3 regions of the Peribacillus aracenensis genome follow, and region 1 is predicted to be linked to each of the others. Evidence: riboswitches for the same ligand, from Rfam matches in the RefSeq annotation. Region 1 holds a riboswitch; each other region holds the start of a gene.

Region 1 (3,280 bases):
AGGCCGCAGGAAATATTATCATGTCACCGAAAATGGACAAACCGAACTTGAACGGAAACGAGAATGCTTTTACTTCCTGGAAAAATTAGTCCGGAAAAGCGCAGAGCAATTCTAAACAAAATAAAAAGCTCTCTGCACCCATTACTTGGAAAGGCGCAGGAAACTTTTTTTTGCTGAGTTTGGGCTGTTTACTCGTGAATTTGCTGTTTTACTCGTGAGTTTCGCGCTTTTACTCGTGAGTTTTGCACTTTTACTCGTGAATTCATACCGCACTCATGATTTCGCACCATTTACTTGTGAGTTTCGCACATTTACTCGTGAGTTTTGCACTTTTACTCGTGAGTTTTGCACTTTTACTCGTGAGTTTTGCACTTTTACTCGTGAATTCATACTACACTCATGATTCCGCACCGTTTACTCGTGAGTTACTCCGTTCACGCAAAAAAAAGACCTAATTAGGTCTTTTTTTGTCTATTCCTTTATGCTTGCGATAATTGGCGCAAGAGAGCTTCATACAATCCCCTTGAACATGCGGGCCATATTTTTCACGAAAAGCCTCGAGGCAATAGCATTTATCTTTTTCTTTTTTGATTCCATCCATCGAGTGCATCCCTCCTAGCTTTAACTGGAGACTACACGTTTCTCCAGCTCTACGTTGATTCGTCCCAACAGTACGGCACCAATTGACTGAATGATCGTTTTAACGATGATTTGGCCGATGACCGCAGCAGGTACTGCTTCCCATGGCAATATATTGGCACCCAATGGACTTAGGCCAATCACGACAAATATCACCGAATCGAAAAACCCTCCAACGATTCCGCTGTAAAACACTCTCCAGCTCATCGGGAGTTTTAAACGGGTATATATTTCCGTATCCGCTGTTTCTGCGACCACGAACGATAATGCGGAAGCAAATACAATCAATAACGTATCTCCTAATAAAAATGATACACACGCAGATAAAATAAGTGCAGTGACGATACATATATAGGTCTTTGCGCGGCCGAATTTATTCTGGACGAGATCTCGAAAGATGAAGGTTCCCCCAATGAGCAATGTACCCATCGGAATGATGAACATGCCAAAATGCAATGGCGCAAAAGCTGCTGTAACCACATTCGCCGTGATGATGGATACTAAATACAATAAAATTCTTAACATTTCTTAATTCTCCTTATACAGAAAAAACAGCACCCTAAGAAAGAGCACTGTTCCCCTTAGTTTTTTTGAGAGGGTAGCTAGAACCTCTTCCGCCCGAGCGGATTATCATTTTCCTTATTTATCGTAGCTTGAAAGCGATTGGAAATCAAGAAGTTTCCATATGGCTTGCACGGACAATGGTCAATTCAATGACTCTGCCGATTTTTGTCGCAGAAAACTGCTTGACCAGCTGTATATGAAAAGCCGAAAATGATTGATAGAATAATGTTACGATCTTGATATGAGGTATAAACGCGAGGAGGAAAAAGATGATAAAAAAACCATCGTTTGTTCATGCTATTTATATCGCAACCACACCAGAGAAGCTTTGGGAAGCCCTGACGAGCGGTGAGGTCACGAAGAGGTACCATTTTGGATGCCAAGTCCAGTCTGACTGGCAAGAAGGCTCAAGCGTTACATATATGCTGGAAGATGGGCGTATTACTGATCATGGTAAAGTACTCAAGTGTGAGCCGCTGCACCTGCTCTCGTTCACTTGGAACATGACAGGAGACGAAACACCTCGCGAGCAGCCTACCCGGGTCACTTTTATACTGCAGCCCATGGATGATTCGACTTTGAAATTAACGCTTAGGCATGAAGAGCTTCTGGAGACGGATTTCGTATATGATGATCATACCTTTGAAGGCTTGAATAATGGATGGCCAGCAATTCTAAGTAACCTGAAGAGCTTGCTTGAAACGGGACGGACCCTGCCGCCGATAACAGTAGTTCGGGATCATTAAGTGGTAGTGGAAAACTTAAAAAAATCGAAAGAGAGTTGATAGTGATGGATACGCAAATAATCACGAAGTTTAAAATAGCCAAACCAACCAAGGAAGTGTTTGAAGCCATAGTGGACCCAGAAAGAATCGGGAATTTCTGGTTCTCATCGAGTTCTGATAGATGGGAACAAGGCAGGACGCTTACATTGAGATATAACGAATACGATGCTGAAGTGGCCATTCATGTATTGGAAGTAGAGGAAAATAGGAAAATCGTGTTCTCATGGGGAGGAAATGATCAAGAAACGATTGTTACAATTACCCTAAAAGAGTCGGATAAAATGAGTACAATTATTGAAGTGAACGAATCAGGTTTGAAAGAAGACGACCCCGAATTGATAAATAAAATGATAGGACAAAAGGAAGGTTGGGTTTATACATTAACATGTTTAAAGGGTTACTTAGAAAATGGGGTTAATACTTTGAGAGCATCTATAATTTTTTAATTCTTAAATGGTGCTGGTTCAGATAAAATGCAGTTGGGCGTCCTGACTCCCGGCACAATGATACTTAAGATTTTTAAGCATGTTGGGTCCTATTGAGTCTTACCTTCTTTCCTTAATCAAGGTCAAAGAAAGCATACGGGAGGAGACTTTAAATTCTTCCGAGAAAAAACTCAAGGATGGATATCACCCTTGAGTTTTACTTTCCGTATGGTTGGACATGACATTTAATCGGAAATCACTTTTAGATATATGCCCTTCGAAGCTTTTTCATAGGCTTCCATTCCCATTTTCTTAACTCTTTCTGATAAACTGGATGCTCTTAATAATTGGGTTCCTTCAATAACGGAAGGATCAATAAGGCGCACTTTATTTTTCCGATGTAAATCGTATTCCAATTGATTTTCTATCACCTTTACGTTACCATGGATCCGTTTTAACAGGTTTTTCACCTCATGGTCTTCAGTGGAGCTTAACAAGGACATAACTTCTTCATCTGTACCGAGTAAGTCATCAAGGCTGATCAGATTTTTAGCCAAAGCCAATTTTAAGGTCTTTGCCAATACATCATAGCCATATATATTAAGTGGGTTCATGAAAAAATCAATAACTTCACTGTAATACGTTTTCACAAACCATTCCGCCGATTCAATATTATCCAGATACATCCTTCCATTTATTATGATTACATGGTCTAAGAAGTCTTGAACGGATTCCAGTGTGATATGTCCATATTGATACATATCCCGGAGAGTATAATCTACCCGATCGGCGCATAACTCAGGTGCTGGCTGTTCAAGCAATTCCCATTTTGATTGAACTATGACTTCACAATCAAATCCATACTTC
Region 2 (3,280 bases), on a different contig from region 1:
GAAGGTTAAAACATCACCATCTAACGTATAACCGAAGAACCCTGGGAATATTACGATTCCAGGCTCATCACGCAGAGCATATAATCGATCATAAGATTCTGGCAGCACCTTGGTAAATCCACCTTCATCCGTTACGATCAAGCCAGCCTTTTTCGGATTTATATACTGCGCCTCTACTCCAAGGCTTTGGAAATAACCTGCGACCAGCTTTGCATTATTATCCTCGCCACTTGCCTTCAAAGTATCCAAATAGCGCTTCGGGTTAGTTTGGTCTGCATGCAACAGCGCCATTAAATTTTCGCGGATCCCAGTGACGACACTCTCGGATATATCCAGTTCTTCAGCAATGCTCGCATAGCGGGATACGACATCCTCTATCAAATGCTCTCCGTTATCCCCGCGCAGCTGCTGTTCAGCAGCTTCAATCAATAAATCCGTCACCTTTATATCATCGGAATTGCGTTTCCCTGGAGCCGAAACGACTACAATCTTCCTCTCTGGATCAGAAACAACAATTTCGAATACCTTTCTCAACTGTTCACCTGACGCAAGTGAACTTCCACCAAACTTTGCAACTTTCATCTCGACAACCCCTATTTTCGTAAATATTCTGTCAAAATTATCTCTCCCTATTATTACGCTTTTTCTCGAAACAATCAAGTGGAAATTCCATTACTGAAGGACAAATGTATTTTTAAAAAGGACAAAACAACAAGACCACTAATCGATAATAGCTAAAAAACTAAAAAAGACAACGGGCATTTGCCCATTGTCTCTCCTATTCTTTAGCGATTATCCACGGTTTCAGGATATAAGTCATGGTTCATCAAGCGGTAATCCGCCATTTCCTCATACTTCGTACCTGGTTTCCCATAATTCGTGTAAGGGTCGATGGAGATTCCGCCCCTAGGTGTAAACTTGCCCCAGACTTCAATATATTTAGGATCCATCAATTCGATTAAATCATTCATGATGATGTTCATGCAGTCTTCATGGAAATCACCGTGATTGCGGAAGCTGAATAAATAAAGTTTCAATGATTTGCTTTCCACCATTTTCACACTTGGAATATAGCTTATGTAAATGGTCGCAAAGTCCGGCTGGCCCGTTATCGGACATAAGCTAGTGAATTCCGGGCAATTGAATTTGACGAAATAATCCCGGTTCGGATGTTTGTTATCGAATGACTCAAGGATTTCAGGCGCATAGTCGAATGTATATTTTGTTCCTTGATTCCCAAGCAGTGTGATATCTTTTTTTAACTCTTCTTCTTTTCTTCCAGACATTAAAAGTCCTCCTAATCCCACGTTTCAGGGAGATTCATAAAATGGGCCTCTATATAACAAAAACCATATCTCCTCAAAGATATGGTTGATTCGCGAAAAATATCAAAGCCATAGTTTTTTTAAGAGGGTGATGCTATGAACCTCTCCCGTTTATCGGGAAATATTTTAAAATTGTCATAGTAAATATAGAAAAAAATATCTAATCTGTCAATCATACTTTTAAAATTTGGTTTGATTCCTGCATGCATTCGGCTTAAAATGTAGAAGAAGTTTATCCTACATGAAGGAAGAGATTACGTCAATGTGGATTTTTGCAGCCCTCATCACTAGTTTATGTTTTGGAATCAATAACAGCATTTTTAAATGGAGTAGCGGAAAGGGTTACTCAAAAGTACATATCCAATTCTTCTTTTATTTTTCAGCTTTTATTTTGGCCATATCTTATGGAGTATCTGTGGATGGTTTACAGTTTAACTGGCTGTCCATCATGCTTGGTGGAGCCATTGGGGTACTGAACGCTAATGGTAATATCCAGATGGCAAGCGCCTTTGAAAAAGGACCGGCAAGCTTGACATCTCCTTTAATCGCAGCGAATGCAATATTCCCCATTCTCTGTGCAGCTTTAATTTTTCACGAACATATTTCTACTTTGCAGTGGAGTGGAATCGTCTGCATGTTTCTCGCTACATTAGTCATTCAGTATACACCTAATGCTAAAGGCAACCATCAATATGTCCCATGGATGATGCACACATTATTATCCATTTTATCTTTTGGTGTGCTAGGCATTCTTATGACGACATCAACACGTCTTCATTTAAATTCCCTTGATATTCTGGTATCAATGTACGGAGGCGGAACTCTTTATCTTCTTTCGGCTCTGGCCTTTAAAAAGGAAAAAATCAAGCTAAAGGAAATCAAAATCGGTTCCTTGGTAGGCCTTTTAAGCACTATAGGCTATGGATGTTATTTCTTTGCGTTGAACACTGGCATCGCAAGCATCATCTTCCCTGTCGTCAGCCTGAACTGTTTAGTTGTCGTATTCGCAGGATGTTATTTATTCAAGGAAAAACTAAAAAACTATCAAGTTGCCGGCGTACTTGCAGCATTAATCGGCATTATCTTGACTAAAATATGAATATAGTTCATTTACAAAGACGACCTGGCTGCTACGAGTACAAGCCAGGTCGTTTTTTTATTGTGCCGGGAAATAGGGTGGTCAAAAAAAAGTGTTGACACGCTCCCTGAAATATCAGATAATTTTGAATATTAATTCTTTATGTTTTACTACTTTTGAAATGTTTGAAAAATCCTCTGTCACGGGTATTAAAGAAATAGGTACAACCACCCCATTTAATTCTGAATTAGGAAAGGAAAGATGCATAATGGTAAAAGTTACGGTAACGGTTGATTTTCAAGGAAAATCTTATCAAACTAACGTCCTTACTAAACCGGATACAGATCATGAAGTAATTTTACAACAAGCGCTTCATCAAGTTGAAAAACAATGGAAAGCATAAAAAGGCAGGCATCGCAATAGATACCTGCTTTTTTATTACCATTTAAATAATTTCATATGCACGATGAAAGAACCTCTTACAGTAATTCCCTCTCTTTTAATTGCATTTTCCAAAAGAAACTAAAATTAAGATGTCAGTTTGTGTACTAGATTTTTAATAAAATTCATTAAAAACCGGTCTCAGTCTGTAGACAAAAGGGTTCTATATTAAGTTAATTGAAACGCAGGGTACGAGACTCCTGCGTGAAAAGCGAGTCCCTGGAGTGGAAATTAACGGTTAAATTGTCTACAGTCTAAGACGGTCCTTAAAGAGACCGTCATTTTTTTATTAAACTAATTTACTTATTAATGGCACGGAACGCTCTTGGAGGCTATCTGAAAGAAGACTATAAGAAATGACTTTCTTCTTGTACTGTTTGACTACATCGACGTGGTCATTGTAAATGTATACAAATAACCTAACATCCTTTTTGCT
Region 3 (3,280 bases), on a different contig from region 1:
GATGGAGCGTTTGGACATGGAGATTCTCCCTGATTTTAAGACATTTCTAAGGTAAAATTACATACACATTTTAACAAACTATCGGAAAAAAATATATGCAGATTCCTAAATAAAAAAACAGGATCAAAGTGGTCACCTGTTTTTTCTGAAAAAGGTTTGTTTCCTTTTCTTTTTTGCACGCTTATAGATAATGAAAAATAGTAAGAGGACGAGTGCGAGTGCTGCTAGCGTATATTGGTTCATTTCAACAGATAACAGTCCATATGGAATGAGCGAAAGGAAGAAAAAGTAAATAAGGTTACCAAGTGCCGTCGCTAATAAAAAATCCTTGAAAGTGACGGTGCTGACACCAGCTACCAAGTTAATTAAGCTTGTTGGGATCAGAGGGAAAATCCTGCCTGTAAAAACGTACATGAAGCCATGCTCTACAACAGTTTCTTGCCATTTTTCGCTAATTTTCTTTATGAGAAGTTCCTGAAACCAGTTTCTTGCTGCATAAAAAATGAAACCTGAGGCAACAACGCTTGTAAACCAACTCCATAGATATCCATATATGAATCCGAATATCGTGACATTGATGGTCAGGAGCAAAATTAAGGGGATGATTGTAAAAGAATTTTGTACAAACATCAATACGAATGTCACAATAAATGTAAGCAAAAGGTTTTCCTTCAAAATGCCAATAACAGAATCCAGATCACTTTTCCAAACCAAAGTGAATAACTCTGCATTATAGAAAATAAATATTGCGATTACCAATAGACCGATTATGGTCAGGATTTTTTTCAAAGGGCCACCACCATTCTTACTAGTAGTTTATCATTTTCGAGTTCATTGGTGAAAAAAAGAGCTGCCGCATCATTGCAGACAGCTCTTTTCCATTATAGTGGGTTTCAGACACGAAGATTCCATTAAAGCCACTTTTCAAACTGAATTCTTTTGTTCATTCCATAAATGATTGGCGCTCCAATCAAGAGGACAACGAATTCACCGACAGCCGTGGTCATCCAGCTTAACCAGAATGGGAAGCCCAGGGCAAGATTCAGCTCAATTGCAATTAAAAACATTGTGAACGTGAAAAAGATAATCGTTGCGATCATCCGTCCTTTAATGCCTTTTATGAACCGAGAAACAAAAATGACAAGCAACAAGGCGAGCAGAGATTGCCCCACCCCGAAAATCAAGTCATATGGCACCATCGGGGAAAAGAGCAGATTCGATATGAAGACTCCGCCGACGATACCGTAGATATACTTTTTATTGAATACAATCAGATGATTCAATATTTCCGGTACACGAAATTGGAACATCTGAAATGATATTGGTTGGAATACCAATGAGACCGCCACATACAAGGCAGCCAATAACCCGCTTATTACGAGTGTACGAACATTCATTTTACTCTCTCCCTAGTTTTTTATCGTGGGATGGTTACGAACCACGTTTAGGCGTTTGCCCGATGTTTAATAGTATCCCATGTAAGCTTGTTTCGTCAATTTGTAAAGAATGGTTTTAATTTATAAGTTTTCAAGCAGGGGAAGTAGCTCAATTGGATTTTGATTTATTGCAATGATGGATGATATTATTTCAATATGTACTTCAAAGGAGTGAATATAGGATGTCAATCGAGAGTGTCAAAAGCCATTTTAAACAATGGGATCGGGAAGGCGATGTAATGGAGTTCGAAACATCAAGTGCTACGGTGATTGAAGCAGCGGAAACCATCGGTGTTATCCCAGCGCGGATTGCTAAGACTCTTTCCTTTAAGGGAGAAGGTGAAAAAGCCATTTTGGTTGTTGCCGCAGGGGACGCGAAAGTGGATAATAAGAAATTTCGTCAGACGTTCGGTTTCAAAGCACGTATGCTTTCACCTGAAGAAGTGCTTGCACAGACCGGCCATGCCATCGGAGGGGTTTGCCCGTTTGGTTTGGCAAATGATCTAGCTGTTTTTCTTGATGTATCGATGAAACGCTTTGATACATTGTTCCCGGCATGCGGCAGTGCGAACTCTGCCATAGAACTTAAACTCGCTGAGTTGTTTGAATATTCAGGTGCTAAGGATTGGGTGGATGTATGCAAAGGTTGGGAAGAGAAGGAAAATGAGGAAACGACGGTAGGCAATGCAGTTAATGGCCTTTGATGGTTTCATAAAATCCACATGAATGGTATTGAGTCCACTACGGTGGACTTTATTTTAGTGGCGGCGGCATACATTTTCTATGATTTAAGCGGAAAATCGGGCGGAAAGTGTTCCTGAGTGGAGGTTGAAAGATGTTAAATGAAAGCAAAAGAAAAGGCAATAACTGCTATTTTAGTCTTAAAACTCTTTATGAAGAGAATATAACGGTTAAGAGCATTGCCCAGGAGCTTGAGTTTTGCCATAAAAACGATCTGGCAGTGGATATCCAGAAAGCATTGGAAAAAAAGAACTTTGATATATTGGCAGTGCAAGATCAGGGGGAAATCATCGGGTATATCGAAAGGGAAGAACTCGGTGATGGAAGCATTTCTGAATATTTGAGAAACTTTTCACCAAGGGAAATGGTTTCGGATTCAACCCCTTTGATCCAGCTTCTCCAGATTTTCAAGAATAAAACAAGGGTGTTCGTATTAGAGAATAATTCGATTAAAAAGTTGATTACCCATGCCGACCTTCAAAAGCCTCCGATCAGGATGCTGATATTCGGATACATTACTTTATTGGAAATGAGGATGAGCGATATCATCCAGGATAGATTCGGCGATGGCAGCTGGTATCCAATGATCAGCGAAGACCGTTTTGAAAAGGCAACCGAATTATATAGAAGGAGAATCGATAAAAACGAGGATATCAATATAATCGAGTGCCTGCAAATCAGTGATAAATTCGATATCATACATAAAGATAAAGATTTGAGGCGCTTCTTCCAAATCCCTTCGAAAAGTAAAGGGAAGAAGGATGCAAATGCCATCCGGAAATTACGGGATAAGATTTCCCATGCTAATGAATTGGGTCTGGACATGTCATGGATGGAAATCATCGAGGTTGTCGAGTCCTGTGGCCGACTGCTCGAAATCTCTGAATCCTATCAGTATGAAAAATAAGGATCCAGCTAATCATGCGGGTTCTTTTTTAGCGCATCCAAATAGAAAAAACTGCCCATATCGGGCAGTCTCCCCCTTAAAACTCCGGCAGTTGATCCAGATTATTTTCTTTTATCCCATCGGGCTCACTCCGCAATATGTCACGTCCATATTTATGAAAGACGTCAACATTGGCCAGGTTGCCTGCTTTGGCTTC

What was found. Region 1 has a riboswitch for preQ1 ahead of N0M92_RS09755 (VUT family protein). Riboswitches for the same ligand answer to the same signal wherever they lie in the genome.
Region 2: it holds a riboswitch for preQ1, as region 1 does, so the genes downstream of both, queF (preQ(1) synthase) here and N0M92_RS09755 (VUT family protein) in region 1, are expected to answer to the same signal.
Region 3: it holds a riboswitch for preQ1, as region 1 does, so the genes downstream of both, N0M92_RS24450 (QueT transporter family protein) here and N0M92_RS09755 (VUT family protein) in region 1, are expected to answer to the same signal.

Annotation. Positions count from the first base shown of each region.
Region 1 is NZ_JANZMJ010000007.1:100,564-103,843, forward strand. Features, by position in the region: gene N0M92_RS09745 (PadR family transcriptional regulator) at 1-115, shown strand, start outside; gene N0M92_RS09750 (hypothetical protein) at 452-601, opposite strand; gene N0M92_RS09755 (VUT family protein) at 622-1,164, opposite strand; PreQ1 riboswitch class I at 1,215-1,257, opposite strand; gene N0M92_RS09760 (SRPBCC family protein) at 1,473-1,949, shown strand; gene N0M92_RS09765 (SRPBCC family protein) at 1,994-2,434, shown strand; gene N0M92_RS09770 (HD domain-containing protein) at 2,659-3,280, opposite strand, start outside.
Region 2 is NZ_JANZMJ010000014.1:52,007-55,286, reverse strand. Features, by position in the region: gene N0M92_RS15150 (aspartate kinase) at 1-582, opposite strand, end outside; gene queF (preQ(1) synthase) at 786-1,286, opposite strand; PreQ1 riboswitch class I at 1,391-1,436, opposite strand; gene N0M92_RS15140 (DMT family transporter) at 1,567-2,424, shown strand; gene N0M92_RS15135 (BA3454 family stress response protein) at 2,516-2,806, shown strand; gene N0M92_RS15130 (YfmQ family protein) at 3,134-3,280, opposite strand, start outside.
Region 3 is NZ_JANZMJ010000035.1:50,481-53,760, forward strand. Features, by position in the region: gene N0M92_RS24440 (PAS domain-containing sensor histidine kinase) at 1-18, opposite strand, end outside; gene N0M92_RS24445 (TVP38/TMEM64 family protein) at 133-789, opposite strand; gene N0M92_RS24450 (QueT transporter family protein) at 912-1,397, opposite strand; PreQ1 riboswitch class I at 1,404-1,448, opposite strand; gene N0M92_RS24455 (YbaK/EbsC family protein) at 1,619-2,140, shown strand; gene N0M92_RS24460 (hypothetical protein) at 2,272-3,084, shown strand; gene N0M92_RS24465 (DUF3892 domain-containing protein) at 3,161-3,280, opposite strand, start outside.